3 regions of the Actinopolyspora sabaoui genome follow, and region 1 is predicted to be linked to each of the others. Evidence: riboswitches for the same ligand, from Rfam matches in the RefSeq annotation. Region 1 holds a riboswitch; each other region holds the start of a gene.

Region 1 (10,543 bases):
GGCGCCATCGAGGGCGTGGCAGGCCCGGAGGCGGCCAACAACGCGACCACGGCCACCTCGCTGGTGCCGCTGCTGGGGCTGGGACTGCCCACCTCGGCCACCGCGGCGATCATGCTCGGCGCCTTCCAGCAGTACGGCATGCGACCGGGACCGCTGCTGTTCACCCAGGAGGCCGACCTGGTCTGGGCGCTGCTGGCGAGCCTGTTCATCGGCAGCGTCATGCTGCTGCTGTTGAACCTGCCGTTCGCACCGGTATGGGCGAAGTTGCTGCGGATCCCGCGCAACTACCTCTACGCCGGGATCGTCGTGTTCGCCACCCTCGGGGTTTACACCGCGAGGTCCTCGCTGTTCGACGTGCTGCTGCTCTACGTGGTGGGGGCGCTCGGTTTCCTGCTGCGCCGCTACGGCTTCCCGGTGGCGCCGGTGCTGATCGGCGTGATCCTGGGGCCGCTCGCGGAGACCTCGCTGCGGCGGGCGATGGCGATGAGCCAGGGAGACGTGGGAGTGCTGTTCGCCAGCCCCTTCGCCGTGGGGATCTACTCGATCCTGCTGGTGGCGGTGGTCGTCTCCACCGTGCTGCGGGTGAGGCGCACGCGGGCGGCCTGACGAGGCCCTTCGTGCGGTGGGTTCTCCGGAGCACCTCCACCGGAGAACCCACCTCGCCGGTTCACGGACGAGACCAAGGACGGTCAGAGAACGGATCAGCACAACAGTTCGGCCTCCACCGCCGGTGTGAGACCGGACTTGCGCGGACGATGCAGTCCGCGTGCGCGTTCCTCGGCCAACGCGGCCCGCACCGTCTCGGCCAGTGGCCTGGTCAGCAACCCGTCGGCCGCTGCCGGTGCGGGGTCGTGCGTGACTACGCCGTAGTGCGAACTCGGCGCCCAGAGCGGCAGTGAGCGCGGCCCCTCCCAGTGCACTATTCCCGCTTCGAGCAGCTTCTCCGGCGTTACCGGCACCTGTTGGACATCGGCGGTTCCGGCGAGCTCCGCGATCTCGTCGAGCACGGAACCGAGCGTGCGGATCGGCCCGACGGCGTCGTGGGTTCCGGTGATCCCCAGTTCTCCCGCGGTCACGACCCACTCGGCCAGATCACGCACGTCGAGGTGCTGGATCGGCTGCTCAGGAGCGCCCGGGACGACCACTCGCCCGCCCCGCGCGAAGCGTGCGGGCCAGTAACCGAACCGATCCATGTTGTCACCGGGACCGGTGATCAGTCCCGGGCGCACCACCAGGGCCCGGTCACCGACCACCTCGCGCACGGCCCGTTCCGAGGCGACCTTCACACCGCCGTAGATTTCCGGGGTGAGTCGCGCTCCGGCCGATCGCTGGGGTTCGGTGACCGGTTCCAGCAGTGGGGCATCGATCGTCTGGTACCGCGTCGCGGTGTCGGCATAAACATTGATCGTGGAGACGAAGGTCCAGTGACCGGCGGTTTCGGCCAGTGCCCGCAGTGCGTTCCGTACCCAGCCGAGATCGTGGGTGGCGACGTCGATCACGGCGTCGAACCCGCTCCCCGCGAGTCGCTCGATCTCACCGGGCGCATCACGATCCACCGGGAGCAGGGTGGCACCGGGAGGCACCGCTCCAGAGGTTCCCCGAGCCGCACAGCTGACTTCGTGGCCACGCCGAACCGCTTCGGTCGCGATCGCGTGGGAGACGAACACCGTTCCACCAAGCACGAGAATCCGCATGTGTCCAACATGACCCACGGGATCCGATTTCTCCAGATGAATCACTTCCGGCGAAAACCAGCAGCTCGGACTCGCCTGTCGCGGAGTAGGTTGAAGCTGTGACATCGCGGTTGGTGGTACTCGGCAGTTGCGGCGCCTGGCCGGAACCGGGCCGGGCATGCAGTGGCTTCCTGTTGGAACACGCGGGTTTCCGCGTGGTGCTGGACCTGGGTTACGGAACACTGCCCGGGTTGTTGCGGCTGCTGGGAAACACGACAGCGTCCGGTGTGGACGCCGTAATCGTCACCCACCGGCATCCGGACCACATGGTTGATGTGCACGGTCTGTTCCGCGCCCGCTGGTTCGGTGAGCGCGGCGGTGCGGCGATACCGCTGTACGCGGCGGCAGGGGTGTGGGAACGGCTCTGCGAGTTCGAGGAAGACGACACCGAACCGCTGCACCGGGTCTTCGAACCACACCCGCTGCCCGCCGAGGAATACTCGCTGGGCCCCTTCCGGCTGGAGTCCAGGAGCCTGCCCCACTTCGTCCCCAACGCGGGAGTGCGCCTCAGCTGCGAGGAGTTCGTGCTCGCCTACACCGGTGACACAGGCCCCTCGCCGGAGATCACCGAGCTGGCACGGGAAGCCGACCTGCTCATCACCGAGGCCACCGATCGGCAGCAACGCGAGGGTGTCCCGGCTCCGGATACCGCCGAACGGCTGGATCTGACGTCCACCGAGGCGGGCGGGGTCGCTCGGGAGGCGGGAGTGGGAAAACTGCTGCTGAGCCACTTCTGGCCGGGCAACGACAGGAGCGAGTCCCGGAGTGCGGCGGCCGAGGCGTTCCCCGGCGAGATCGTGCTCGCGGAAGAAGGGCTGGAGCTCGCGCTTCCCCGAGCCATGTTCCCTGGATGAGGGGTAGCGCAGCCTGCTCGATGTCGGTACCCGCGACACGGGAAAGTTCATGAGATTTCGCCGGATCACCGGCAGTGCGGCACGTCTCGCGTAGTGTCCGATCCGGCACCGTGGTTCAACGTGGACGGTCCCACGTGGTCATCGGTTCTTCACCGCGGTATTGACCGGTGTTGACCCCCACTTGTCACGCTACGGGGGCCCTCTCACCCCAGCACGTGAGGAGAACGACCGTGCATCGGTTATCGATCGCGTTGACCACCGCGTTTTCCGCGGGAACACTGCTGCTCGCCACGGCGGGAACCGCCGCCGCCTACCCACCCGACCCGCCCGGCGAATCCACCGCCCGGCAGAACCTCGCCGAGCTCACGGTGAGCGCCGAGGGCTCGATGAGCGGCTACGACCGGGACAGGTTCCCGCACTGGTCGAGCCAGTCGGGCAACTGTGACACCCGGGAGACCGTGCTGCGGCGGGACGGCAGCGGAGTCACCGTGGGCTCGGACTGCTACCCGGACTCGGGAAGCTGGTACAGCGTCTACGACCAGCAGTGGGTCAGCGACCCGAGCGAAGTGCACATCGACCACGTGGTCCCGCTCGCCGAGTCCTGGCGCTCCGGAACCGCGAGCTGGAGCGACGCGAAACGCGAGGACTTCGCCAACGACCTGAACAGCCAGCAGCTGATCGCGGTGTCGGGCACGTCCAACATGTCCAAGAGCGACGACGACCCGGCCGCGTGGCAGCCCTCCAACACCGGCTACCACTGCGTGTACGCGCGCAGCTGGATCAACGTGAAGCACGTCTGGGGCCTGAGCGTCGATTCGGCCGAGAAGAACGCGCTGTCGAGCATGCTCGACAACTGCTGAACGCGCACCGCTCGGGTCACCGGGACAGCTCCCGGTGACCCGAGCGGGACGCCCTGCTCAGTCCCACTCCAGCGCCGCACCGGACTGGTACTCGGTCACCCGCGTCTCGAAGAAGTTCTTCTCCTTCTTCAGATCGACGGCCTCCGACATCCAGGGGAACGGGTTCTCGGTCTCGGCGAACACCGGTTCCAGTCCCAGCTGGTCACAGCGGCGGTTGGTGATGAAGTGCATGTACTCGGTGCACACCTCGGCGTTGAGCCCCAGCATGCCTCGCGGCATGGTCTCGCGGCCGTAGGCGACCTCCAGCTCACAGGCCTCGCGCAGCATCGTACGCACTTCCTCCTGGAACTCCGGTGTCCACAACCACGGATTCTCCAGTTTGATCTGGTTGATGCAGTCGATCCCGAAATTGAGGTGGATCGACTCGTCCCGGAGGATGTACTGGTACTGCTCGGCGATACCGACCATCTTGTTCCTGCGCCCCAGCGACAGGATCTGCGCGAAGCCGGTGTAGAACCACATCCCCTCGAAGATCACGTAGAACGCCACGAGGTCGCGCAGGAACGCCTGGTCCGCCTCCGGCGTCCCGGTGGCGAAGTCGGGATTCTCCAGGTTCCTGGTGTACCGCAACGCCCACGAGTCCTTGTCCGAGATGGACGGAACCTCGCGGTACATGTTGAACAGCTCGCCCTCGTCGAGGCCCAGACTTTCGCAGATGTACTGGAAGGTGTGGGTGTGCACCGCCTCCTCGAACGCCTGACGGAGCAGGTACTGCCTGCACTCCGGATTGGTGATGTGCCGGTACACCGCCAGCACCACGTTGTTGGCGACCAGTGACTCGGCGGTGGCGAAGAAGCCGAGATTGCGCTTGAGCATCAACCGCTCGTCGTCGGTGAGCCCGTCCGGGGACTTCCACAGCGCGATGTCGGCCTGCATGGACACCTCGGTGGGCATCCAGTGATTGTTGCACCCGGCCAGGTACTTGTCCCAGGCCCAGCCGTACTTCAACGGCAACAGCTGGTTGACGTCGGCGCGGGAATTGATCATCGCCTTGTCCGCCGCGTCGACCCGGGATCCGGAACGGTCGATCTCCCCGAGTCCGCTGGTGTCGGGGCTGGCGGTTTCCGGCACGTTCAACGAGGTCATACTGGCTTCCGGTCCTCCTGTGAATGATTTCCGCGAACCTTTCCGGCCCGCTGCGGTGCCCAGTGCTCTCGCTGGGACACCTCGAGACTTTCCCGGTGGGGCGAGCTCACCCGCGCGCTGTCCGTCCGCTCATTGGCAGACTTCGCAATCGGTGTCCGCCACGGCACAGGCCGAGCTCTCGCCCGTGCCATCGGCGGGGATCACGGTGGGTGAGACCGCGTTGAGCTTGCCGTCGGTGCCGCGCAGCGTGCTCTTCTCCACGTCCGAGGCGCTGCTGGAACGCAGGTAGTAGGTGGTCTTGAGCCCCTTGCGCCAGGCGTTGCGGTACTGCCTGTCGAGTTCGCGTCCGCTCGGCCGCGCCAGGTACAGGTTCAGCGACTGGGCCTGGTCGATCCACTTCTGCCTGCGCGCCGCGGCCTCGATGAGCCAGTCCGAGTCGATCTCGAACGCCGTGGCGTAGAGCTCCTTGAGTTCCTCCGGGATTCGCTCGATCGATCCGAGAGCACCGTCGTAGTACTTCAGATCGGCCACCATGCGCCGGTCCCACAGCCCCGCTCGCTTCAGGTCGTCGACCAGGTGCGGGTTGATCACGGTGAAGTCGCCGGACATGTTCGACTTGACGTAGAGGTTGCGGTAGAGCGGTTCGACGGACTGCCCGACGCCGCAGATGTTGGAGATCGTGGCGGTGGGAGCGATCGCCATCACGTTGGAGTTGCGCATTCCCCGCAGCCGCACTTTCTCCCGCAGCGACTGCCAGTCCAGTGTCGAGGAGCTCGACAACTCGACGTCCCCGTCGCGTTCGCGCCGCAGCAGCTCCAGCGAGTCCAGCGGCAGGATCCCCCGACTCCACAGCGAACCCTCGAACGATTCGTAGCGGCCGCGTTCGGCCGCCAGTTCCGAGGAGGCGGAGATCGCGTGATAGCTGATCTCCTCCATACTCCGGTCGGCGAACTCCACGGCCCGTTGCGAGGACATCGGGATGCGACGCCTGAACAGCGCGTCGGTCAGTCCCATGACTCCCAGCCCGACCGGCCGGTGCCGCAGGTTGGAGTCGCGTGCTTCCGGAATCGTGTAGAAGTTGATGTCGATGACGTTGTCGAGCATGCGCACAGCGGTTCGGGTGGTGCGTTCCAACCGCTCGCGATCGATACCGTCGGCGGTGACGTGGTTGGCGAGGTTGATCGAGCCCAGATTGCACACCGCGACCTCGTCCCGGTCGGTGTTGAGCGTGATCTCGGTGCACAGGTTGGAGGAGTGCACCACCCCGGCGTGCTGCTGCGGGGAGCGCAGGTTGCAGGGATCCTTGAAGGTGATCCACGGGTGGCCGGTCTCGAACAGCATGGTCAGCATCCGGCGCCACAGGTCCACGGCCCCCACCTCGCGGTGGACCTTCAGCTCGCCGCGCTCGGCGGCGCGTTCGTACTCACGGTAGCGCTCGGCGAACTCCGTGCCGTACAGGTCGTGCAGGTCACCAACCTCGTCGGGGGAGAACAACGTCCAGGTGCCGTCGGCCTCGACCCGCCGGAGGAACTCGTCCGGAACCCAGTTCGCGGTGTTCATGTCGTGGGTGCGCCTGCGGTCGTCGCCGGTGTTCTTGCGCAGGTCGAGGAACTCCTCGATGTCGATGTGCCAGGTCTCCAGGTAGGCGCACACCGCGCCCTTGCGCTTGCCGCCCTGGTTGACCGCCACCGCCGTGTCGTTGGCGATCTTGAGGAACGGCACGACACCCTGGGACTGCCCGTTGGTGCCGTTGATGTGGGCACCGATGCCGCGTACCGGTGTCCAGTCGTTGCCCAGTCCTCCGGCGTACTTGGACAGCTTGGCGTTGTTGCCGATCGAGTGAAAGATGTGCCGCAGGTCGTCGTCGACGGTGGTGAGAAAGCAGGACGACAGCTGGGGACGGGTGGTTCCCGCGTTGAACAGCGTCGGGGTGGAGCACATGAAATCCATGCCCGACAACAGCTCGTAGAACTCCACCGCACGACGGCCGCGATCGTCCTCCGCCAGCGCGAGCCCCATGGCCACCCGCATGAAGAACGCCTGCGGCAGCTCGTAACGCATCCCCCGGTCGTGCAGCAGGTAGCGATCGTAAAGGGTGCGCACCCCGAGGAAGTCGAACAGCGTGTCGCGTTCCGGGCGCAACGCGGCGCCGAGTTCTTCGAGATCGAACTCACCCAGCCGCGAATCGAGCTGGCCGATCTCGATGCCGTGTCGCACGTAGCGGGCGAAGTAGTCCGGATAGCGGTGCCGCATCTCTTCCTGGTCGGCCTCACGCTGCTGTCCCTCCAGGAAGCTGAGGGCCTCGCGGCGAAGGTCGTCCAACAACAGCCGGGCCGTGACCAGTGAGTAGTTCGGTTCGGCTTCGACGAGCGTGCGGGCGGCCATGATCAGCGCGCTCGCCAGCTCGTCGGACGAGATACCGTCGTAGAGGTTGCGCCGCACCTCGCGCAACACGTGCTCGGCGGACACGTCCGCCAACCCGGCACAGGCCTGTTCCACCACTGTGGACACCCTGTCCCAGTTCAGTGGTTCCGATTCCCCGAGCGGGCCGCTGACGCGGATGTCGAGGGCGACGGAAGACACGACGGCGTCGGACAGTTGAGTCACTGTGCACTCTCCTCGCGAGTTCGAACCGATGCCCGGACCGGGCGGGAACACACGAGGCCCGCGGGACACGGCACCGGATTCCGGGGCACGCGTCCGGCCAAGTTCGCGCGGACCCTCCCTCGAGGTCGCGGACGGCGCGCACGCTCGTGCGCGCATCGACGGCAGGTCTTCGGACTCACGGGCTTCCGGCGGTTCGACCGCCGGTCCTGATAACCGTCGCTTCCCGGACGAATCGACGTCCAGTGCTGAAACCACCCTGGGGGTGGCACGGCGTTCGTTCCCGTTTACCGCTGCGGGGCAGTCCCGGAGTCGCACCGGGTTCCCTGTTGGCACACCGAATCGTTCGAATCCGGTGAACCGCCGACATCAACACACTACATGTTGACTTGTTGGATCTATGCAACCCCCACATGGGCTACCGAGCTTTTGCTGCCCGGGTGTACGACCACTACCTGGGTGGAGCCACCAACTTCGCGGCCGATCGTGCAGCGGCCGAGGCCGGATCGACCGCGAGACCACACGCTCGCGAGTACGCGCGGGCCAACCGGGCCTTCCTCGGACGACGCGCGGTCGCGTACCTGTCCGCGCGGGGGATCGACCAGTTCCTGGACCTGGGGGCGGGCATTCCGACCGTTGGCAACGTGCACGAAGTGGCCCAGTCGCTCAATCCGAGTACCCGGGTGACCTACGGCGATCACGAACCGGTGGCGGTGGCCCACGCACAGCGACTGCTCGCCGACGCCGAGGAGGTCATGGCCCGCACGCCGACACCGGTCAGCTGGCGCCCTCCGCACGAGATAACCGAGTTGATGGGGCTACGAACTGGTGGACCCCGGACTCGTACCGCTGCCGAGCTGGCACCCCGGACACTGTCACCCGCGAGGCGATCGAGGTCTCGAACGCGTACGGAGCGGCGGGACGTCTGGCACGCTGAGACAGCCCCGGCAGGCCACGACCTCGAACCTCGGACAGCCTCAGAAACGGCGCTGACTCGGCACCGGAACGGGATAACCGAACCTGAGCAACGCGTGCGGGGGCCCCGGCAGTCCGAGTCGGTCCCGGAGTCCCGCGCGCACCTCGGTGAGGTTGAACGGTTGCGTGATGACCGAGGCCACCAGGCCCAGGCTGGTGGCGGTGAGCCAGGCGAACTGCATGGCTTCACCGGCACGGAGGTGCGCGGCGGGTTCGTCGGTGCCGGTGGTCAGCACCATGATCGACTCATTCGCGATCCACTCGGAGAGATGCCGTTCGTCGGGCAGCCTGCTGCTCGAGCCGACGAGGCCGACGGCGGCCACACCCTCGCTACCGAGATCCTCGGAGGCGATGCCGCCTCCCGGGTCCACACCACCCTGTCCACTCACCAGCCACATGGCCAGTTCCCGCTGGTAGTGGCGGTCCCTGCGGTGCACTCGAGCCGCGTAGCCCAGGATCTCGGCAAGGGTCCTGGCCTCCTCGATACCGGTTATCCAGCGCGCGTGAACCTCGGAGGAGTTCCCCGCCGCCAGCAACGCCTCCCGCCCCACGTGGGGGAGCTGCTGTTGGTGGAACGGCCTGCGATAGCTGGCACGCCGGGGGATCGCCCGGAAGCGCTGCCCCTCGGAAACCGTCGGCTGTTGCCGATGCGTGGCCCCGACGGTGGCGACCAGCCGGGGATCGTCGGATTCGCTTTCCTCCGGTCCCCGTCGAATCTGGGCGGCCCAGCCGCTCGCGCGCACCGCGAGGAACAGGTTGGTCACCGCGGCGCCGCAGGAGAGCCGCCGATCCCTGCCTTCCGGATCGTGCTGTTCGAGTGCCACGTCGGGTCGCTCACGCAGCAGGGCCGTGCGATCACTCGTCGTCAGTTCCCAAGGTTGGGTATTGTGCACCGAGGGTGCCCGGGCGACCGCGTCCTCCAGGCTGTGGACCTCTTCGGGTGACCAACCCTGTTCGGTTGTGGAAGTACCGGCTCGCCGCCGGTGCGGTCTGAGCCAACTCATGGTCGACCCCCTGGGACACGAGTGTGCGCTCGCCGCGATAGCGCGATCGATCGGCACCAGTGGCGGCCGAAGTGCCGGGCGGGATCACCGAGCGCGAAAGGGCCGGATATCGAAATCCCAGGGCTCACTATGCCGCCGTGCCGGGAAAGCCGCAGCGCGGTTACCGGGCACGAGCGGAATTCGACGGATATATGCCGGCGGAAAAGCGCGGGCGGACGGTACCGCGCTCAGGATCGGCGAGAGCAGTGCCAACCGCACGAGCTCGGACCGCGACGGGAGCACCATCCGTGCCGGACTGATCAGCCGAGCACGGGCAGCCCGATCGCGGCGTCGACGGCCAGTGCCAGGAACAACCCGCTGAGGTAGCTGTTCGACAGGTGGAACAGCCGCATCGGGTTGACGCCGCGACCACGGCGCACCCCCTGGTGCAGTCGCTGTGCCATCACCAGGAACACCGCACCGATCGCCACGGCACAGCCGACGTAGATCCAGCTGGTGACCGGGATCAGCAGCAGCGTGCTCGCCACGGTGGCCCAGGAGTAGGCCAGGATGCGCGCCGAGACCTGCCGCGGAGTCGCCACCACGGGAAGCATCGGCACGCCCGCCCGTTCGTAGTCCTCGCGGTACTTCATCGCCAGGGACCAGAAATGCGGGGGTGTCCAGAGGAAGACCACGGCGAACATCACCACCGCGGGCCACTCCACGGTTCCGGAGACGGCGGCCCAGCCGACCAGGACCGGCATGCAGCCGGCGGCGCCGCCCCAGACGATGTTCTGCGAGGTGCGCCGTTTGAGCACCAGCGTGTAGATGAAGACGTAGAACAACGTGGCCGAGAGCGCGAGCACCGCGGCCAACAGGTTCGCCCCGCCCCACAGCACGGCGAACGATGCCACGCTCAGCACGAGCCCGAACACCAGGGCGTGAGTACGCGGCACGCGGTAGCTGACCAGCGGGCGGGACTTGGTGCGGTCCATGACCGCGTCGATGTCCGAGTCGGCGACGCAGTTGAGCGTGTTCGCACTGCCCGCTGCCATGGCTCCCCCCACCAGGGTGACCAACACGAGCAGCAACGAGGGGACCCCGCGTTCCGCCAGGAACATGGCCGGAATCGTGGTGATCAGCAGCAGCTCTATGACGCGTGGCTTGGTCAGTGCCAAATAGGCGCTGAGCACACCGCGCGCCCCGGCGCGGCCCGCGGAGCTTTCCTCGTCCCCGGTGGATCGTGTCGCGGTCGTCATGTCTGCGCCGACCCGGTCTGCTGGGTTGTCCCGGCCGCGGGACCGTACTTTGCTGTGCTCCACACGCGGAACCACTGAACCACCTTGTGCTCGGCGAAGAAGGCACCGAAGGGAATCGTTCCGGCCAAC
Region 2 (10,543 bases), on a different contig from region 1:
ACGAACCGAGCTCGACCGTTCGCACCCCTTCCGGTGCGTGTGCCCGCAAGTGCGGGGGAGCTCCCACGATCAGCGCCGCGGAGTTCAGTACCTCTGCCGCACCCTCGGGCAACGGTCCACCGTCGATTCCGATAACCGCGACCGCCACGTCGCACACTCCGTCAGACTAGAAGGTTGAGTTGGATTCTCGCTGTGGTTTCCTATTCGGCAGCGCGCCGCTTCCCGGAACCGGTACTCGACGAACCGCTCCTGTTTCCGTTCGTCGTGCTCTTCTGCGGCCTGGTTCTGGTTCCGCTCTTCGCGGTGTTCGACCTGCCACCGCCGGACTTGGCCGCCGAACCCTTGGCGCCGGGCTTCGCCGTGGCGCCCGAACCGGACCCGTTCTTGTCGGCTTTCGACTCCGAGACTTCGGCGGTGTCCATCGCGGTCGACACCTCGACCTGTTCGTCCCCTTCGGCGGTGCGCCGCTCCCCCGGCTCCTCCTCGGACGCGACCGGTTCCCCGGCAAGCTCCCGCTCAGTACCACCGGGGGAATCGTTCGATGCGGACTCCACGTCGTCGCGCTCATTCCCCTGGGGGACCGCGGCTTCGCGCCCCGCCTCCCCCGCGACCGTGCCGTCAGCGGTGTGGGCTGGTTCGACGCCCGCCACAGACTCGGGTTCGGCGGAATCGTCCGTCGCCGGGACCTCGTCCTCGCCGGTTCCGGACACCGCGGCACCCTGTTCGGTGGCCACGTTTTCTTCGGGGACCGTGATCTCCTCGGCGGACTGTTGCTCGGCCACGACCGAGTGCCGAACCCCGCCGCGACCACCGGTCCGGACGGCGTCCCTGGTGTTCTGCTGCCAGTCGCGCACCGCCCACCAAGCGACCTCGGCGTCGGCACGCGCACCATCGCGTTGTTCGTCCGAACGGGACTGCGGCAACGGCCCGTCCGCACCGCTCGCGGAGTCACCGGAAGCACCGCGGGTTCCCGAACCCCGCTCCGTGGTCCACCGCCCGGCGGAGTACCGAGCACCGGAACCACCGCGCCGTTTCGAGGTCGGTTCCGCGTTGCGACCGTTCCGCGCCGCCTCCTCCCGCGAGCGCCCGGAGGAATAGGACCGTGAACGGGTGGCCTGCGATCGCAGCACCTCACCGACCAGGAAAAGCGTGTTCCGCCAGAGCCTGTGCTTCTTGACGAGTCCCTCGAGCTCGCCGACGCTGCTGCGCAGCACCAACTCGTCCGAGCAAGTGACCTTGTAGGCGACCACGACGGGAACGTCGTCACCGTACCCGGCCGTGCGCAACCGTTCCACGAGTTGACCGGTGCGTGACGCCGAAACCGACAGCGCCATGGTCATGCCGTTCTCGGCGAACTCCCGCGCTTTCGAGGCCTCGGGCAGCGTGTTGGATTGCCCGTCCGGCCTGGCCACCATGAGGGGATACTCCTCGTCCGTGCCGGTGAGTTCCCTGCCGACCGCGGCGGCAGCGGCAGTGTGACCGGCCACACCCGGAACCATCTCCACTTCCAGTTCCATGCGCGCACAGGTGTCGTACTGCTGCTGCACCGAACTCCAGACCGCGGCGTCCCCGGAATGCAGCCGCACCACTCGCAGGCGTTCCCGCTCCGCCCTGCGGTAGACCTCCTGGACCTCGCGCTTGTCGATCACGGTGGTGTCGAGCAACTCGACATCGGTGCGTGCGTGTTCCCGCACACCTTCGGGAGAAATCGTACTCGGGCTACAGAGAACGATGTCCGCCTCGGAGATCCGACGCGCGGCGCGCAGTGTCATCAGATCGACCGCACCGGGGCCCGCCCCTACGAAAGAGACCAGCCCGGTACGAGTTCCCGAAGTCATGCGATCGTTCTCCTCTCCCGCCTGACGCGGTGCAAGTAATACCACTGCGGACAATCGATGCGCGCCGCACCCGGTACGGTCGTCTCCCGCGTCGAGGCGGTCCAGTCATCGGTGCACCCACGAGATCTCCGACTCGTCCCACGGTCGTCCGTGGCGCGGGCGAGCGACACTCGGTTTCGAAAACACCGCACCTCGGTCCTCGACACGACACCGAAAAGCCACGACGCGTACTGATCGACCGTATCGCGAAACCGCCGGCGATACCGAGCGCACCGTTCCGGCCGCACACGGCGCACGAACCGGAACGACCGTTCCACCGTGGAGCACGGACGCGGCACTGCCCGGCACAACCGAGGGCCGGCTCGGGAAGGGATTCGAAGAGTCGATCCACAACGAGCGACGGGTCCTCCCCCGGCGCGTGTCCACTCGAACGACAGGCGGGGAGGAAAATTACGCCCGAGCGGCGACCGCGGTGACGTTCGGAGCCGGGTTCACCGAGCGCACTCTCAGCGGGAGCACTCCCGCACGAACCGCGCGATCGCCCCGGGTATCGCAACCGGGTGGGTGTGCAGATAGGAAGCGTGCAGTTTCTCGCGCACGAATCCTTCGGTGATCACACCGTCGTCACGCCAGAACCACGCCGGATCTTCCCCGGATGCCCGGGTGAGCACGGTGCGGTGGAACTCGTGCCCGGAGACCCGGCTTCCCTCGTCGAACAGCACCGAGTCGCTCGCCGCCACCGCCTCCCGGTAGCCGAGGGTGAGGCGCGGGGACATTCGCGCGTCGGCGTCCAACACGCCACACAGCGGATATCCGTCCAGACTCCGCGCCAGGTACAGCAGGCCCGCGCATTCGGCGTGCACCGGCAGTCCCTCGTCGACACGGTTCGCGATGTCGTGGCGCAGTTTTTCGTTGGCGGAAAGGTCCGCGACGTACTGTTCCGGGAACCCACCGGGCAGAATCAGTCCGCTGGTGCCCGCGGGCAGCCGCTCGTCCCGCAGCGGATCGACCACGGTGACCTCCGCCCCGGCGGCTCGCAACAGTTCGACGTGTTCGGTGTAACCGAAGGTGAAAGCCGAACCCCCCGCCACCGCCACCCGAGGCGCCCCGGCCGTCACCTCACCGGCGCCGAGCGCGGCTTCGGGACGCCACGGCTGGACGGACATTCCGGAGGCCGAGGAGGCGAGTGCGGCCACCGCATCGAGATCGACGCCCGAGGCCACGATCCGCGCCATGCCCGCTACGGCCTCGTCGGCCCTCGCGCCGTGTTCGGCGGCGGTGACGAGGCCGAGATGGCGCGAGGGCACGTGCAGCTCGTCGGCGCGGGCGAGCACACCGAGCACGTTGACTCCCACGGAGCGCGCGGCCTCCCGCAGAATCCCCTCGTGCCGAGCCGAACCGACCCTGTTGAAGATCACACCCCCCAGCCGCAGTCCCGGCTGGAAAGCCCGGAAACCGTGCAACAACGCGGCCACGCTCTGACTCTGCCCCTTGGCATCCACCACGAGCACCACCGGAGCGTCCAGCAGGGAGGCGACATGAGCCGTGGAACCGTAGGACGGCACCTCGTCCACGGAACCGAGCCTGCCGTCGAACAGCCCCATGACGCCTTCGACGACGGAGATGTCCGCCCCCTCGGCACCGTGGGCGAACAACGGGGCGACTCGACTCTCCCCGACCAGGACGGGGTCGAGGTTACGGCCCGGTGCACCGGTGGCCACGGCGTGGTACCCGGGATCGATGTAGTCGGGCCCCACCTTGAATCCCGCCACCCTGCCGAGACGCTGGCGCAGTGCCGCGAGCAGTCCGGTCGCGACGGTGGTCTTGCCGTGCCCGGACCCCGGCGCCGCGACCACGACACGCGGATGAGCGGAACCGCTTACCGCGGCCGAAACCGGGCGGCTCACCACTCGATCCCCTTCTGCCCCTTCTGACCGGCATCCATCGGGTGTTTGAGCTTGCCGGTCTCCAGTGCCAGATCGGCGGCGTCGAGCAACTGCTGCGGCGCACGCCTACCGGTGATCACCACATGCTGGAATCCCGGGCGCTGCCGCAGGGTTTCCACCACTTCCGCCACGTCGACCCACCCCCAGTGCAGCGGATAGGTGAACTCGTCGAGTACGTAGAGGTCGTGCTTGCTCTGCTCGATCCGGCGGGCGATCTCATGCCACCCCTCCAGCGCGGCCTCGGCATGATCCTGCTCGGTGGAGCGTTTGCGGGTCCAGGACCATCCCTCGCCCATCTTGTGCCACTCGACGGGACCACCCTCACCGGTCTCCTCGTGCAACCTGCCGAGCGCCCGGAAGGCCGACTCCTCGCCCACTCGCCACTTGGCCGACTTGACGAACTGGAAAACCCCGATGGACCACCCCTGGTTCCAGCCGCGCAACGCCATTCCGAACGCGGAGGTGGACTTCCCCTTCATGTCACCGGTGTGCACCGCGAGCAGGGGACGGTTACGACGCTGCCTGGTGGTCAGCCCGTCATTCGGTACGGAGTTCGGTTGTCCCTGTGGCATAGCAGGATCTCCAAGCGAGGATGGTCGTTCGCTCCCACGGCCCGACCGCGGGGCGTTTACAACGGGAAGGTGCGAAGTGGGTACCCCGGTCACGTGCGGAGGGGGCGCGGCAGCCGAACCGCGAACGGACACCGATCTCGCCGTCGGCTCGCGGGAAACACGCTTCGTCCACGGCCCGCGTCCGAGCCGCGGATGCCGAGAGAACGCCCTCGCACTCAACCGGCCTGGGGGTGCCGGGAGCGCGAGGGCGCTTTGGTCCACCCCTGGGGGTCAGGTGGACACCACGCATTGTATCAGCCATGGCCGCCACACCGTGTGCGACGGTGCGCTCCCGACGGAACGGATTCACGCGAGCACCGCACCGGCTTCCCGTGCCGCGCGCACAACACCGGCGACGTTGTCGGCGGAGAGTTCCTCCAACCGCAGATTGGGAGCTCCGAGCACATGCGCCAGCCGATCGGCCATGCCGAGACGCACCGGCCCGTTCTCGCAGTCCACCACCACGGAAGCCACATCCATTTCGTTGAGCAACGCCGCCGAACGCATCGCGTCGTCCACGGCGCGACGGCTACGAGTGGAGGAGTTACCCGCGGCGTCGACGCCCACAGTGGCCTTACCGTCGGTGAGCACGACCAACAGCGGACGACGCTGCGGATCACGCATCCGCTCGGTACGGATCACCTTGCGAGCCGTGAGCAGCCCGCCCGCCAACGGCGTCTTGCCGCCGGTCGGCAGCCTGCGCATCCGAGTGGCAGCGGTGTCCACCGACGAGGTCGGGGGCAGAGCGATCTCGCCATCCGCCCCGCGGAAGGTCACCACTCCCACTTTGTCCCTGCGTTGGTAGGCGTCGCGAAGCAGCGCGATGACCGCACCGCTGACGGCGGACATACGTTCCCTGGCAGCCATCGAGCCCGAGGCGTCCACCGCGAAGAGCACCAGATTGCCCTCACGTCCTTCGCGCACCGAGTGGCGCAGATCGGTTGCGTGCAGCCGCAGGCCGGGGCCGGAACGGCCCCGGGAACGCTGGTGCGGCGCCGCGGCGGCCAACGTGGCGGGCAGGTGAACACCGTGACCGTCCACCGCGGACGAGCGCACGACCTGGCCGGTACGGGAACGCGACCGCGAGCGCCGTCCCGGTGCGCCTTCGCCGAGCCCGGGAATCTCCAGCAGCCGAGCCCGGAACGTGCTGTCCGAGGCCTCGGAAGTCCGCTCGCGCGGGGCTCCGCCGGAGCCCTCGGAGCTGTTCCCGTCCGAACCGTTGGCAGCATTACCGGCGGCATCGTCGCCGGAAGGCGGTGCCCCTTCGGCCCCTCCCGAAGGGGCGTTGTCGGGCCCCTGGGGCGCGTCCGGAGCGCCGGTGCCACCACCTCCGGAACCGTCCTCGTCCGAAGGCCCCTCGTCAGGGCCGTCAGTGGGGCCGTTCTCGGAATCGTTCGACTCGGAACCACCGTCCGAACCGGACGTGACCGAGTCCGACGCGGACTCCTGCTGCTGCGCTGCGTCCTGTTCGGCATCGGCCAGGGCCTGCTGCAACTGCTGCTCGTCCATTCCCGGCTCGTCGAACGGATCGCGCCGTCGGCGGTGTGGCAGCGCCAGCCTCGCCGCGGCTTCCACGTCCGCCGCGGCGACGGCGTCGACTCCCCGCCATGCGGCGTGCGCGACCGCGGCACGTGCCAGCACCAGATCGGCGCGCATACCGTCCACCTCGAACGAGGCACACACCGAAGCGATCCGGCGAACCTCGGAGTCCGGCAGCTGGACGGAGTCGACCCGGGAGCGGGCATCGGCGATGCGTCGCGCGAGCTCGGCGTCCTCCTCCGCCCATTCCTTCGCGAACCCGACGGGATCGGCCTCGAAGCGCAGTCGACGACGCACCACCTCGGTACGCGTGTCGACCTCGCGCGAGGCAGCTACCTGCACGGTCAGCCCGAAGCGGTCCAACAGCTGGGGACGCAGCTCGCCCTCTTCCGGGTTCATGGTGCCGACCAGCAGGAACGACGCCGCGTGCGACAGCGAGACCCCCTCACGCTCGACGTGGGAACGGCCCATGGCGGCGGCATCGAGCAACAGGTCGACGAGATGGTCGTGCAGCAGGTTGACCTCGTCGACGTAGAGCACCCCGCGGTTGGCCGCGGCCAGCAGACCGGGCTGGTAGGCGCGGACTCCCTCGGTCAACGCGCGCTCGACGTCAAGCGATCCGACCAGGCGGTCCTCGGAAGCGCCCACCGGGAGTTCCACGAGTTGGGCGGGGCGACGAGTCCCGGCCGCCGCCTCGTCGTGCGGCCCGTCGGGGCAGTCCGTGTCCGGCTCGGCGGGATCGCAACCGAAGCGGCAGTTCTCGACGACGTCGAGAGCGGGCAGCAGAGCCGCGAGCGCACGCACGATGGTCGACTTCGCGGTACCCTTCTCCCCCCGCACCAGCACCCCGCCGATACGCGGGTACACCGCGTTGAGCAACAACCCCAGTCGCAGATCGTCGTGCCCGACAACCGCGGAGAACGGGTATCGCACGGTGGACGGTGCCGATGTGGCAGCGGTCATCGCCGGTATTCCTTCCTAGGGTCTCGGACGCCCCTGGTTGCGGAACGCAGCAACGGCAGTGTCCTGACTCCCGGATCGCCGCGTTTCTCCGGCCTTCCCGGGTGACTCCCGGTGGCCAGTTCGTGGGAAAAACGCTCCCCGGTCACAGTGGCGCCGGCCGTGCCGGATTCACACCGGCTTCCTGACCGTTGCTTGCTTGGGCCACGTCGCATCCTCGCAGAAGCCCGTTCGGGCACCAAACGTCGTGCCCTACCGCGTTACTCCCGTCACTGTCGGGTCCCGATACATGTCGATGTGCGGTATTCCGTCCTCCTCATAGGGCTCACCGCACTCGACGAACCCGAACGACCGGTAGAACCCCACCGCATAGGTCTGGGAGGAAAGCACCGCGTACGACTTGCGGACCTCGGCGACAGCGGCACGCATCAGTTTCTTGCCGAGCCCCATTCCACGGGCGGAAGGGGCGGTGCACACCCGTCCGATCCGAAAGGTGCCGTCGGGGTCCTCGAGCAATCGCAGATATCCGAGCACGCCGGAATCGGCGGAGTCGATCCAGAAGTGGCGGGTTGCTCCTTCGAGGTCACGACCGTCGAGTTCCGGATAGGGGCAGTGCTGCTCGACGACGAAGACGTCCACGCGCAGCCGCAGCATGCGGTAGAAATCCTCCGGCGCGAGATCGGCCGTGTAGGCGCGCTGCACCGCGGTGGCGAGGGGATGCGGGTTCACCCTCCAGTACCTATCACACCGTCGCGTGATCCCGGGCGGTCGTGGCGTGCGGAGTCCGCCATGCCACGACTCGGCGGAGGGCTCCGCGCGGAACGGGACGGAACGGTTACGTTTACTTACTTCGGTTCACCGCCACAGGGAGGGACGAGACATTGAGCACGGAAACCTCGACGGCGCTGCGAGTGCCCAAGACCGAGCTGCACATCCACATCGAGGGTGCGCTGGAGCCGGAACTGACGTTCGCCCTCGCCGAGCGCAACGGCCGCACGCTGCCGTACGCGGGGGTGGAGGAGCTGCGTGGGAAGTACGAGTTCGGTGACCTGCAGTCGTTCCTGGATCTGTACTACACCGGCATGAACGTGCTGCGCAGCGCGGCGGACTTCACCGAGCTGGCCGATGGCTACCTCGCCAGGGCGGCGGCGCAGGGTGTGCGCCACGCCGAGATCTTCTTCGACCCTCAGGCACACACCACCCGAGGGGTGGCGCTGGAGACGGTGCTCGACGGGCTGGAGGCATCGTTGTCGAGCAGCGAGCGTCGCTTCGGGATCAGCACCGAGCTGATCGCGTGCTTCCTGCGCGACCGAGGCAGTGAGGAGGCCGAGCGGATGCTGGACGAACTGTTGGAGCACCGGCAGCGCATAATCGGCATCGGCCTCGACTCCGCGGAGCTGGGGCATCCGCCGGGAGACTTCGCGAGGGTGTTCTCCCGGGCCCGGCAGGCGGGGCTCCGGTTGGTGGCCCACGCGGGCGAGGAGGGGCCTGCCGACTACGTCTGGCAGGCGCTGGACGTGCTGGGGGTCGAGCGGGTCGACCACGGGGTGCGGGCTCTCGACGACCCCGAGCTGGTCAGCAGGCTGGCACGTGACCGTGTTCCGCTGACGGTGTGTCCGCTGTCGAACGTGAGGCTGCGCGGTGTGGCGAACCTGCGGGAGCACCCACTGCCCCGACTGGTCGATGCCGGTGTGCTCACCACGATCAATTCGGACGACCCGAGCTACTTCGGTGGGTACGTGGGTGACAACTTCCGGGCGATCGAGCGGGAGCTCGGGTTCGGCGAGACCGCGCTGCGCGAGTTCGCGCGCAACTCCGTCGAGGCGTCGTTCCTCCGGGACAGCCGACGCGAACAGCTGCTGACCGAGATCGAGTCGGTCTGACTTCCTCCCCGGAGCGAACGCCGAGAGTACCGCCGACGAGAGAAACGGTGAGTCCGCCGGGAGCGTCAACTCGGTATCCGCGCGCCCGGACTGACGGCCGTGCCCCGGGACGCTCCCGATGATGAGGGGCACCTCTCCCGCGGCGCCCGGCACCCGTTCACCGGAGCGGAGTGGTCGTGGCCGGTTTTCCCGAAACGGACCACTCCGCCCCGGCGGCGAGTTCACCGGACGGGAGTCACCGCGACATCGCGAATCTTCGTCGCGTAGGAGGAGAGCCGCGTGTAAACCCCCGGAAAGCCGGGGCGGGCACAACCACTTCCGTAGGAGACCAGCCCGACCAGTCTGCCGTCGACCACGAACGGCCCTCCCGAGTCCCCGCCGCACGCGTCCTTGCCTCCGTCGGGATATCCCGCGCAGAACATCGCGCCGGGATCGAAACCCGGGTATGCCCGGGAACATCGGGAGTTCGACATCACGGGAACCCGTACCGAACGCAGCACCGGTGAGGTCGGTTCCGACTCGGCGGTGCGTCCCCAGCCGTAAACGGTGCCGGTGGTGCCCGGCCGATACCGCTCCCGCTCCTCGGCGGCCACCAGTTTCAACGGCGGCGCGGGGGCCCTGCTCCGCAGGGTCAGCACGGCGACGTCGTAACCACGGGTGAAGTGCTCGTACCGCGAGTGTCGCCACACCTCTTCGACGGCGATCACCTCGCCTTCCCGGGTTCGGAGATCGCGGCGATCGAGCACGACCCGGATGTCGGTGATTCTCCTGGCCGCACCGGTTGCCGGATCGAGCGTGCAATGCGCCGCGGTAACGACCTCACGAGCGGACACCAGCGCACCCCCGCAGAAGTGGGTCCCGGCGGAGTCGGTGAGTGCGACGGCCCAGGGTGCGGCCTCCGGGGCGGTCGCGGTACCACCGACGATTCTGCCCCGCACGTCACCGCGCTCGGCCATCGGTTCCGCCTGAACCACAGTGGTGGTTTGCACGGCCCACAGCAACGGAACCAGGCAGCACACGAGCACCCCGAGTCGACACCGCAGCGGTCGATTGGCCTCCTCGAGGGAAGTGCCGCCGTGAACCCACAACAGTGGTCTCCAGTTCTGCCCGAGCGTGTTGAATCCACGACGGAACGTAGCGCCTGTTGTTGCACCGAACACAGGAGGGACAACTCACAGCTGTAGCGTAATTTTTTTCGTTATACTCGCCTTCAGGCGAAAAAGTTGCTTCTTGGTCGGACTTTGCGCGGCATTAATCCTGAAACACCAACCGGGCAGTCCGGCAAGCGACGAGACGGGCCCCACGATCTCCCTCGAACGTGTGAAACCTGTCGTCCACAAGTGACCTCTTGTCGGTGAAACGTGTGTCGACGACCCGAATCGGCCACGGTCACGTACGGAAAGGAACGGCATGCTGCTGGATCCGGGAACCCTGCCGGGCTTCGTGCTCATCAGCACGGCGGTAGTACTCACCCCCGGCGTGGACACGTTCCTGTTGCTTCGCACCTCTATGAGGTTCGGGACACGGCCGGGGCTGTACACCCTGGCGGGCATACACACCGCGAGCCTGGTGCAGGTGGCCCTGGTGATCTCGGGCCTGGGAGCACTCGTCACCAGCAGGCCGGAAGTGCTCTCGATGCTGAAGTGGGTGGGAGCGGCTTATCTGATCTATCTGGCAGCGACCATCCTGCACGGACTCTGGCGCTCCCGGCACGGCGACACCGCCGACTTGCTCGGTGACGCCCCGGCGACGCCGGATGCCAACCC
Region 3 (10,543 bases), 130 kb from region 1:
GCAGTCCTGGGATCCGCAGGGCATGTTTCCTCCGATCCCCCTCGAGGGCGGTGGGGAGATCCCGGCACAGATCATGCTGGGGGTTCTCACGCAGGAATCGAACATGTCGCAGGCCAGCTGGCACGTACTGCCCGGCGTGACCGGCAATCCGCTGATCGGCAACTACTACGGCCGTGAGGTTTACGACGAGGATCCCGGCAACGACTGGGACATCGACTTCTCGGAGGCCGACTGCGGTTACGGCATGTCCCAGGTTACCGACCACATGCGGTTGGCCGGGCACGAGAAGCCGGGTGGTCTCCCGTCCTGGCCGATGCGGAAGCAGCGTGCGGTGGCCCTGGACTACGCCACCAATCTGGCCGCCGGTATGCAGATACTCCAGAAGAAGTGGAACGCCACACGACGTGCCGGGATGACCATCAACAACGGTGATCCGGCCAAGATCGAGAACTGGTTCTACGCGCTGTGGGCGTACAACAGCGGCTTCTACCCCGAGGGGGATCATCCCACCGGTCAGTGGGGAGTCGGATGGTTCAACAATCCGATCAATCCGCGCTATCCCTCCGATCGCGCACCGTTCCTCGAGGAGACCTACCACGACGCCGCGCATCCGCAGGACTGGCCGTACCCGGAAAAGGTCATCGGTTGGGCGGGGCACCCGTTGGCCAACGCGGACGGCGCGGGCTACCGCGCGGCCTGGTGGAACAGCACAGGGGCGCGTGCCAATGCCAAGCCGCCCATCCAGTTGTTCTGCGGGGACAGCAACTCGTGCGAGCCGACGAACCTCACGAAGCCGTGCAAGCGGGAGGACTACCGCTGCTGGTTCCACAAGCCGGTGGTGTGGAAGACCGACTGTGACGTCACCTGCGGTAACGAGTTCATCAGATTCGACACCACGTATCCGGAGCAGCCGGACGGCACGAACTACCCCCGAAGTGCGACCTGAACGGCCTCCCCGCCGATGCTTTCGTGGTCGACGACGTGGCCGATTCGGTGGGGTCGGTGAGACCGAACTGTTCGCGTTCCTGGAGCAATTCGGGAAGTTTCGACCTGCGGTTCGCCAGCGACGCCAACGGCAAGTACCCCTCGAAGATAGACTTCCACCAGATCGGTGCTGGATTCGGAGGTCACTTCTGGTTCGCGCACACGCGCAAACCCGGCGCCATGGGCGGCAAGATGAAGGTCACGGGCACCTGGACGCTCGACCACGAGCGCACCGGTCCCATGAAGATCATGGCCGCTCTTCCCGACCACGGCGCGCACACCGAGATCGCGAACTACCGGGTCAACGCCACCCGGGGTCCCGGCGGACGAGTGACGAAGCAACCGGGTGACGGCGTCAGGTGGGTCTCCATCGGGACGTACATGTTCGACGGGGTGGTACCGAAGGTCACGCTCAGTTCGGAGACACCGTACGGAACCGGGGAGAACGACATCGCGTTCGACGCGATGGCATTCATACCCATCGACGGGCAGTACCACGAGCACACCGTCGAGGCCGATGCCCTGTTCGACGAGAACCAGAACATCGACACCGCCGCCCCCGAATCGTGGCTGAACGAGAGCCCGCTGGAGAGCAGGGAAAGGCTCTACAACTGGGCCATGACCATGTCCGACAAGATTCTTTCCATGAAGAACTGCGATTCGGAGGTGGGAGACTGTCTTACGCCGCATGTCGGAGCGGCCGTGGCGAACTGGCGTTCAGAGGTGATGGCCGCGGGCAAGGATCCGATCAACCATCCGGACGGAAACAGTATCTCCAGCTGGATCGGGTTCGCCAACTCCTACAAGGACAGGCCGGATTCCTACACCAGGCCGGACAGCTTCGACGACGACTCCCGTTTCAAGATAAGAACCAAGGCGACCACTACGTTCGTCAGTGATGAGAACGGGAAGATCGTGCCGGGGAGCCAGTCCGCGAGTTACGCCAACAGAACGGCTGACACCCACCTTCCCCACTTCGTGCTCGAGCTTTTCAGGGCCATCTCCGAGGACTACAAGATAAGTCTTCCGGACCTCGGCTACAGGGCCAAGGACCTCAACGAGCACAACGGGGAGTACACGAGCGTCGATCCACTCCGGAGCGGGATAATCCCCGGCCGTGCTTATTCCTACGGCGGGCAGGCTCCGAAGCTGACCACCTACACGGGGTCGGGCGAGCAACGTGGGGCCACCTGCGTCGCGGTCCGAACCGTGGCGGGGGGAAGCATCGGTTACCGGACCCTGCTGAGCAAGGAGGGGCCGACCACCGCCATGAGCGACTTCAGCGACACACTGAGCAATTCGCAGTATGTCGCCCAGAGTGTCTGGGAGCTGGTCGAGAACATTCGGGAAATGTTCTTCGACAGCGGTTCGTTCCCGGTGGTGGAGTCGAGCCTGTACAACGTCGCTCCGCCCATATGGCAGGACCTGAACTTCCGGGCCTGCACCAATGAAACGGTCCGCAAGGTGGATGGTTATCCGATCCTGCGGGCCAGCTGGATGCCCGATCACTACCTGTATCACAACGGTACGGCCATGGATCAGTCCGGCGCCCTGCGCAAGACCAGTCTCCCCCTGATGAGAGGAGATTTCGAGAACTTCAGTACGGCGACCATCGAAGTCGCGCACGAGTACACTCCCTACGGCCAGTGCAGAGCGTACGTGGAGGACAACTCGTTCGCTCGGAACAAGAATCCCTGGGGTATAAACCCCGTGCCGAGACCCGGTTTCAATCCGTCCTCGGTGCAATTCTGTTCCGATCCGGATCTCGCGCCGGATCCCGAGTACAGCAGCTATGATGTGAGTTAGTGCTAGCTGACGGGGTGCGTCTCGGGCATCGAGCAGCGAGACGCACCCCTGCACTTGAATCCCCGGCCGGCACACCCGCCCCGGTTTACGAGCGATAACCCGGTGGCCGACCCAGCCGCCCTTCCGTTGCCGGACGGCCGGGTCCACGGTGATTCCGGTTGGGGTCGTCAGCGGTGGTGGAACCGGGAGACACCGCTGGTGATGCCCTCCTCTTCCACCTGCTGCCGTGGGATGTGCACCGGCAGCCGGTGCAGTGCGACCAGTAGCAGAATCAGCAGCCCCAGCACGATCCAGCCCGTCCAGCCGAGCAGTCCCACCGAGACGTTGGAGAACGTTTCCTTCGGTGCGTTGAACACGGCGGGGAGTACGGCCGCCGCGTTGAGGAAGCCGTGTGCGACCACGGCGGGCCATACGCTGCGCGAGGCCAGCCGGAGCCAGCCGAGCAGCACGCTGACGAGCACGCAGAACACGATCATCAGAATGAAGGCGGCCACGACAGGCACCGTCGGGTAGTTGTACCCCAGCACCAGCAGCGGAGCGTGCCAGAGCCCCCACAGCACCCCGGTGATCAGGAAAGCGGCGGGTTGCCCCAGTGGCAGCAGGGCGGGTGTGAGGTAACCGCGCCAGCCCAACTCCTCACCCGCGGCGGGAATCACGTTCAACCAGCCGAACACGAACACGTGCGACAGCAGCAGCAGGCCCCCGACGAAGGCGGAGTCCGGAGCCTGGTCGGTCAGCGCGAAGCGGAGCTGGCCCGGCAGCCCGGCGAAGTCGAACCAGTGCGCGTCGTAGACGGTCAGTGCCCAGCCGACAACCAGCGCCAGCAGCATCGCCACCGGGGCGCCGAGCCAGCCGAGCACCCCGTACCGCCACCAGCCGCGTATCCCGTTGGGGTGGGTCACACCGGTCTCGCGGAGTATCCGGCCTCGCGGGCTGATCCAGCGGTTCGTCACGAACGTCGCCACGGCAGGCGTGAACATCATCGCGATCAGCAATGGTGGGTACCAGGCCCAGGACAGGCCCTCGCCGGAAAGCCACAGCGGCAGGGTCAGCAACCACGCCGGTATGTAGGCGATCAGCACGAAGCCGACCACCCCGCGAACGTCCACTCGGTCGTACTCGGAGCTCATCACGGTATTCTGCCAATCCAAGTCGCACGGATACAGCGGGTGATCGTCGATATTCTCCACGGAAACCCGACTTCCCGGCCTCCGTGGGGGCGGTCGGCACAACATCTCGCGGGTTCTCGCCGCGGCGAGAACCGTACGGTCGTCCACCGAACACGAACGGGTCGCCCCGGAGTCCGTGAACTCCGGAGCGACCCGTTCCACGCCGTGCGCGTGTCGCTCCCCCGCGAACCGCGCGGGAGCTCATGGCTGGTGAACACGCACGGCGCTAGTCCGACGATCCGACCCGTCGGGCGCGCTCAGCTCCGCAACGAACCGCGCACCCGCTCGGTCGCGACACGCATGTTCTCCAGGGCGGTCTTCACCTCCTCGTAGCCACGGGTCTTGAGCCCGCAGTCGGGGTTGACCCACAGCCGCTCGGCGGGCACGGCCGCCAGGGCCGCGCCGAGCAGCTTCTCGATCTCGTCGGAGTCCGGCACACGCGGCGAGTGGATGTCGTAGACACCCGGGCCGACGCCCCTGGCGAAACCGACCTCGTTGAGGTCGTCCAACACCTCCATCCGGGAACGAGCGGCCTCCAGGCTCGTCACGTCCGCGTCGAGGTCCACGATCGCGTCGATGACCTCGCCGAATTCGGAGTAGCACAGGTGGGTGTGGATCTGCGTGGCGTCGGTTACGCCCGCCGTGGCCAGGCGGAACGAGCGCACCGCCCACTCCAGGTACTGCCCGTGCTGTTCCGAACGCAGCGGCAGCAGCTCCCGCAGCGCGGGCTCATCGACCTGCACCACACCGATACCGGCCGATTCGAGGTCGCTCACCTCGTCCCGGATCGCCAACGCCACCTGGTTGGCCGTATCACCGAGCGGCTGGTCGTCGCGGACGAACGACCAGGCCAGGATGGTCACCGGGCCGGTGAGCATGCCCTTGACCGGCTTGCTGGTCATGCTCTGGGCCTTCTTGGCCCACTCGACGGTGATGGGCTCGGGCCGCGAGACGTCGCCGAACAGGATCGGCGGGCGCACGCAGCGCGAACCGTAGGACTGCACCCAGCCGTTCAGCGTGCTCACGAAGCCGTTCATGTACTCCGAGAAGTACTGCACCATGTCGTTGCGCTCCGGCTCGCCGTGCACGAGCACGTCGAGTCCGAGGTCCTCCTGCATGGTGATCACACGCTGGATCTCGTCGGCCATCCTGGTGTTGTAGGTGGCCTCGTCGATCCTGCCGTCCCGGAGCTGGGCACGCGCCTTGCGGACGTCCGTGGTCTGCGGGAACGAACCGATCGTGGTGGTCGGCAGCGGCGGCAGTCCGAGAGCCCGCTGCTGCTCCGCACGCCGCTTGGCGTACTCACCGCGTTCGGCGTCCCGTGGACGCAGCTTCGAGGTGCGGTCACGCACCGTCTTGGCGCGCAGCCGGGCCGCGTTTCGCCGGTCCTCGATCGGAGCGCGGGCCCTGTCCAGCTGCGTGCGCACCGCGTCCCGCCCCTCGTGCAGGGCGCGGTCGAGCAGCACGACCTCCTCGACCTTCTGCCGCGCGAACGCCAACCAGGACTTGACCTGCGGGTCGATGTCCTTCTCGGCCTCGACGTCGTAGGGGACGTGCAGCAGCGAGCACGAGGTGCCCACCGAGACCTCACCGGCGAGCCCGAGCAGCGTCGCCGCCTTGGACAGCGCGTCGTCGAGGTCGGTCCGCCAGATGTTGCGACCCTCCACCAGACCGGCCACCAGCGTCTTGTTCCGCAGACCGGTCAGTCCGGACAGCACCTCCATCGTGGTCGAGCCGGCCACGAGGTCGACCCCGACCGCCTCGATCGGCGAGGAGGCCAGCACGCCGAGGGCCTCGCCGGGATCACCGAAGTAGGTGGGCACGAACAGCTTCGGCCGCGCGGTGAGCTCACCGAGCTTGCGGTAGGCCCCGCGCAGCTTCTCCAGTTCCGCCGGCTGGCGGTCGGCCGCGAACGCGGGCTCGTCCAGCTGCACCCATTCCACACCGGCGCGGTGGAGCTCACCCAGCAGCTCGGTGTAGACCTCCAGCAGATCGTCCAACCGGTGCAGCGGCGTGAAGGAGGACGGTGCCCCCTCGGCGCTCTTGGACAGCAGCAGGAAGGTCAGCGGCCCCACCAGCACGGGGCGGGTGGTTATCCCGAGTTCCCCGGCTTCCCGGAACCGCTTCACGGGGGTGCGGTCGGCGAGGCTGAACTCGGTGTTCGGGCCGATCTCGGGAACGAGGTAGTGGTAGTTGGTGTCGAACCACTTCGTCATCTCCAGCGGCGGGGTGGATTCCACGCCGCGCGCCATGGCGAAGTAGGTGTCCAACGAGTCCAGCCCCAGCTCGCGGTAGCGCTCCGGCACGGCGCCGAAGGTCACCGCGGTGTCCAGGACCTGGTCGTAATAGGAGAACGTGTTGCTGGGAACGGATCCCAGACCCGCCGCGTGCAGTTCCCGCCAGCTCTGGGTACGCAGCGTGCGGGCCGTCTCGCGCAGCTGTTCCCTGCCGCTCTTGCCCGCCCAGTAGCTCTCCAGCGCCCGCTTGAGTTCCCGCTGCGGGCCGATACGGGGGTATCCGAGTACGGTGGATCCGATTTCGCTGGTCAAAGCTCTCTCCTCGCGAGCTCGACGACATGGTCGACCGAGCACCTCGAGGAATGAGGGCACACGTGTCCACGGTCGCGTGGGAGCTCGCGACGTGACCGCCCTGCCGACCTTCCCTCGAGGTCCCGGACTCGCGCACCGCTCGCGGTACGCACCGACGGCAGGTCTTCGGACTCGCGGGCACCACCGGCTTCAGCCGGTTCTCCTACTGGTCGTCGGCTTCCCGGACCTCGGGTCCAGTGCCGTGTTCCGCTCGCGATCCCGGTCGGGGAGCGCGGCGGTGACGACGTTCGTTCCCACTCACCGCTGCGGGGCAGTTCCGGATTCGCACCGGATTCCCTCTTGCCTCAGCGGCGGGACCGTTCGCCCTCGCCGCTGAACCATCGGCGCTCGTATGGTTGCGCTCGCCGTCCGGTTTGGCAAGCCCCACCCGCCTTTCACGGCGGTTGATCGGCACGCTCGTACCGCCGCTCGGCTGCCGTTTCGCCGTTCGATGTAGCAGCGGTCACACCGCGTCCCGCCGCGTGGCGAACTTGCCAACGTCGGTGACAGCGCGAAAGTATGAGGCGCATGGCCGGTGAACTGCTGCCCGCGACCCGACGCGCCCTGCTGCGCCGACTGGCACTGGAACAGTCGGGCAACCGTGTGCCCTCGATTATCGCCGGACTGGTGCGTGACGGTGAGACGATCTGGGTGGATTCTCGTGGGCGGGTGGACGATCGGCGGCCCGACTCCGATACGCAGTACCGCATCGGGTCCATCACCAAGACCTTCGTGGCGGTGCTGGTGATGCGACTGCGCGACGAGGGGCTGCTGTCGTTGGCCGACCGGTTCGGTGACCACGTGCCGGGCACGGCGGTCGACGACCGGCAGATCTGGCAGCTGCTCGCGCACTGCAGTGGGCTCAGCTCCGAGCCTGCCGGGCAGTGGTGGGAACGGACAAAGGGCGAGTCCGCCGAGGACTTCCTCGCGGGCGTGGACAGCGCCCAGCTGCGTCCCGAACCGCAGCACGTGTTCCACTACTCCAACACCGCGTTCGGGCTGCTGGGGCAGTTGGTTGAGCGAGTACGCGGCAACGAGTTCATGTCGGTGGTCCGCGAGGAGATCCTGGAACCGCTCGGGATGCGCCGCACCACCGAGAGCCCCGTCCCGCCGTACGCCCCCGGGCTGGCGGTGCACCCCTGGGCCGACGTGTTGCAATCCGAACCGTTCGAGGACGCGGTCGCGATGGCCCCGGCCGGTCAGCTCTGGTCCACGGTGGATGACATGATCCGCTGGTTGCGCTTCCTGACCGGTGAGACCGGGGAGGTGCTGCACCCCGACACGCTCGACGAGATGCGCAAACCGGCCAGTGTGGACGACGGGCCGCAGTGGACCAGGGGAGCCGGGCTGGGGCTGCAACTGGCACGGCACAACGGTCGTGCGCTCGTGGGTCACAGTGGTTCCATGCCGGGCTTTCTGGCCAACATGCTGGCCGACCCGGCCGAGTCCACCGGTGTGATCTTTCTCGCCAACACGACCGCCGGAGCGAACGGCGCACTCGCGGTCGATCTGCTCGAGATCCTCGCCGAGCACGAACCCCGCATCCCGCCGGAGTGGGTTCCCGAGGGTGGGGTCTCCGAGGAGCTGCTGGAGCTGACCGGCCTGTGGTACTGGGGGCCGGTCCCGCAGCTGCTCCGAGTGTTGCCCGACGGGGTGCTCGATCTCGCTGCCTGGCAGGGGCCGGGTCGGCCATCACGATTCCGGCCGGACGGACCGGACAACTGGATCGGACTGGACGGGTACCACCGCGGGGAACGACTGCGCGTGGTGCGCGCCGCGGACGGCACAGCCACGCATCTGGATCTCAACACCTTCGTCTTCACCAGAAGGCCCTACGATCCGTCGGCCCCCGTTCCGGGCGGAACATTGCCCTGGGAGTGAGAACTCGGTGCGAGTTTCCGCGTGACTTCGTCGCGCCCTGCGTCCAGGGAAGCCCCCTGCTGCGAAGCACGAGCCTGCGTGTGATCGCGCGTCGGCCGATCCCGACATTCGGGAGTCCCGCCCCGGGGATCCGCCCCGGTTCCTCGACGGACCGCTGGCGGAGACGGTTGTCCGGCATCCGGTGGCGGGAGTCCAGGCCACGGGAGCCCGTTCCTTGAGACGTCGCTTCGCGGTGTGCCGGACCGTGCGTCGTCCTTCGCGGACGATCTACGCTGTGTGAGCGCTCTCGGAGAAACTCGTGTTCGCCGGTGTCCGCTGTGTGCAGCGTGCGTCCTCGGCTTCTTTGCCTGCTGCCGTGCGTATCGGACGATCGCTGCTGGTACTCCGTCCGAGGGAGAACCTGCCGTCTCGCATGTGTTGACCGTCACCCGATCGTGTCGTACGTTGTCGAACAACGTTCGGTATTCCGGACATGCGATTGGAGAGCCAACTCGCGGACGGCGACAGGATCGGACGACAATGCACACTCTGGCCGATGGGCTACGGCTGTCCATGAACTGGATGGACAGCCTCATTCTTGTCATTTACTTCGTGGTCGTGCTAGGTATCGCGTTCGCCGCGAAACGAAGCGTCCACTCCACGCTCGACTTCTTTCTGTCCGGGCGTTCACTACCCGCGTGGGTGACGGGACTGGCGTTCGTCTCGGCGAATCTGGGAGCCACCGAGATTCTCGGCATGGCCGCCAACGGCGCGCAGTACGGCGCCTACACCGTGCACTGGTATCTGATCGGCGCGATTCCGGCCATGGTTTTCCTCGGCCTGGTCATGATGCCGTTCTACTACAACTCGAAGGTGCGCAGTGTTCCCGAATTCCTGCTGCGGCGGTTCAGCAGTTCCTCCCATCTGCTGAGCGCGGTCATATTCGCGGTGGCCTCTGTCCTGATAGCCGGTGTGAATCTCTACGCACTGGCCATCGTGCTGCGGGCACTGCTCGGCTGGCCGATCCCACTGTCCATCGTCATAGCCGGTGTGTTCGTGCTGATCTACATCACCGTCGGTGGACTCACCTCGGCCATCTACAACGAGGTACTGCAGTTCTTCGTCATCGTGGCGGCGCTGGTGCCGCTGACCGTGCTCGGCCTGATCCGGGTCGGTGGTGTCAGTGGCGTCATCGACAAGGTGACCGCCTCCGAGGGAGCGCAGTTCCTGACCGCATGGGGCGGAACAGGCTTCGGGCAGGACAACCCGCTCGGGGCCAACTGGCTCACCATCTCGTTGGGCCTCGGTTTCGCGATCTCCTTCGGGTACTGGACCACCAACTTCGCGGAGGTGCAGCGCTCGCTGTCCGCCAAGAACCTCTCGGCTGCCCGGCGTACTCCACTGATCGCGGCGTTCCCCAAGATGTTCATCCCGTTGGTCGTGGTGCTGCCCGGTCTGATCGCGTTGATCATGCAGCCCAACATCGGGCAACCGGGCAGCCAGTACGACTACAACTCGGCGATTCCGCTGCTCATGGCGCAATTGTTGCCGAACGGCGTGCTGGGGCTGGCGGTCACGGGTCTGATGGCCTCGTTCATGGCCGGTATGGCGGCCAACGTCTCCAGTTTCAACACCGTGTTCACCGCGGATATCTGGGAGCCGTACATAAAACCGAACATGCCGGATTCGCACTACCTCACGGTCGGCCGTGTCATCACCGCCATCGGTGTGGTGATCGGTATCGGAACGGCGTTCATCGCGGCTTCCTTCAGCAACATCATGAACTACATGCAGACGTTGTTCTCGTTCTTCAACGTCCCGTTGTTCGCCACGTTCATTCTGGCGTTGTTCTGGAAACGCATGACCGCCAAGGCGGGCTTCTGGGGATTGCTGCTCGGCACCCTCGCGCCGATCGCGTTCTACAGCATGTACCGGGCCGGAATAGTGGACATGGACAGCGCGCAGGGCGTGAACATGATCGCGGCCATCATCGCGCTCGTGACCGACCTCGTGGTCAGTGTCCCGATCGCGCTGGCGACGACCCCGAAGCCGGAGGCCGAACTCGCGGGGCTGGTCTACACCCGGGCCGATGCCACGGACTCCGGAGAGATGCAGCGGGGCGACGACGCCTGGTAC

The links. A riboswitch is a leader RNA that binds a small molecule or an ion and turns the genes downstream of it on or off. The one in region 1 is predicted to bind cobalamin.
Region 2: another riboswitch for cobalamin. It lies ahead of ACOQFL_RS06855 (putative cobaltochelatase); the one in region 1 lies ahead of ACOQFL_RS11235 (ribonucleoside-diphosphate reductase subunit alpha).
Region 3: another riboswitch for cobalamin. It lies ahead of metE (5-methyltetrahydropteroyltriglutamate--homocysteine S-methyltransferase); the one in region 1 lies ahead of ACOQFL_RS11235 (ribonucleoside-diphosphate reductase subunit alpha).

Annotation. Positions count from the first base shown of each region.
Region 1 is NZ_JBMIHH010000005.1:260,256-270,798, reverse strand. Features, by position in the region: gene ACOQFL_RS11260 (tripartite tricarboxylate transporter permease) at 1-606, shown strand, start outside; gene ACOQFL_RS11255 (NAD-dependent epimerase/dehydratase family protein) at 702-1,694, opposite strand; gene ACOQFL_RS11250 (MBL fold metallo-hydrolase) at 1,793-2,587, shown strand; gene ACOQFL_RS11245 (HNH endonuclease family protein) at 2,818-3,447, shown strand; gene ACOQFL_RS11240 (ribonucleotide-diphosphate reductase subunit beta) at 3,505-4,593, opposite strand; gene ACOQFL_RS11235 (ribonucleoside-diphosphate reductase subunit alpha) at 4,723-7,200, opposite strand; cobalamin riboswitch at 7,344-7,577, opposite strand; partial or broken gene ACOQFL_RS11230 (SAM-dependent methyltransferase) at 7,611-7,895, shown strand; gene ACOQFL_RS11225 (Acg family FMN-binding oxidoreductase) at 8,175-9,176, opposite strand; gene ACOQFL_RS11220 (heme o synthase) at 9,476-10,414, opposite strand; gene ACOQFL_RS11215 (DUF3817 domain-containing protein) at 10,411-10,543, opposite strand, start outside.
Region 2 is NZ_JBMIHH010000003.1:384,803-395,345, forward strand. Features, by position in the region: gene cbiE (precorrin-6y C5,15-methyltransferase (decarboxylating) subunit CbiE) at 1-148, opposite strand, end outside; gene ACOQFL_RS06840 (cobalt-precorrin-4/precorrin-4 C(11)-methyltransferase) at 201-1,838, opposite strand; gene ACOQFL_RS06845 (cobyrinic acid a,c-diamide synthase CobB) at 2,345-3,748, opposite strand; gene cobO (cob(I)yrinic acid a,c-diamide adenosyltransferase) at 3,742-4,356, opposite strand; gene ACOQFL_RS06855 (putative cobaltochelatase) at 4,702-6,897, opposite strand; cobalamin riboswitch at 6,934-7,103, opposite strand; gene ACOQFL_RS06860 (GNAT family N-acetyltransferase) at 7,147-7,623, opposite strand; gene ACOQFL_RS06865 (adenosine deaminase) at 7,776-8,777, shown strand; gene ACOQFL_RS06870 (S1 family peptidase) at 8,999-9,865, opposite strand; gene ACOQFL_RS06875 (LysE family translocator) at 10,188-10,543, shown strand, end outside.
Region 3 is NZ_JBMIHH010000005.1:127,434-137,976, forward strand. Features, by position in the region: gene ACOQFL_RS10615 (hypothetical protein) at 1-946, shown strand, start outside; gene ACOQFL_RS10620 (hypothetical protein) at 970-2,790, shown strand; gene ACOQFL_RS10625 (CPBP family intramembrane glutamic endopeptidase) at 2,958-3,920, opposite strand; gene metE (5-methyltetrahydropteroyltriglutamate--homocysteine S-methyltransferase) at 4,217-6,508, opposite strand; cobalamin riboswitch at 6,648-6,905, opposite strand; gene ACOQFL_RS10635 (serine hydrolase domain-containing protein) at 7,076-8,428, shown strand; gene ACOQFL_RS10640 (sodium:solute symporter family protein) at 8,948-10,543, shown strand, end outside.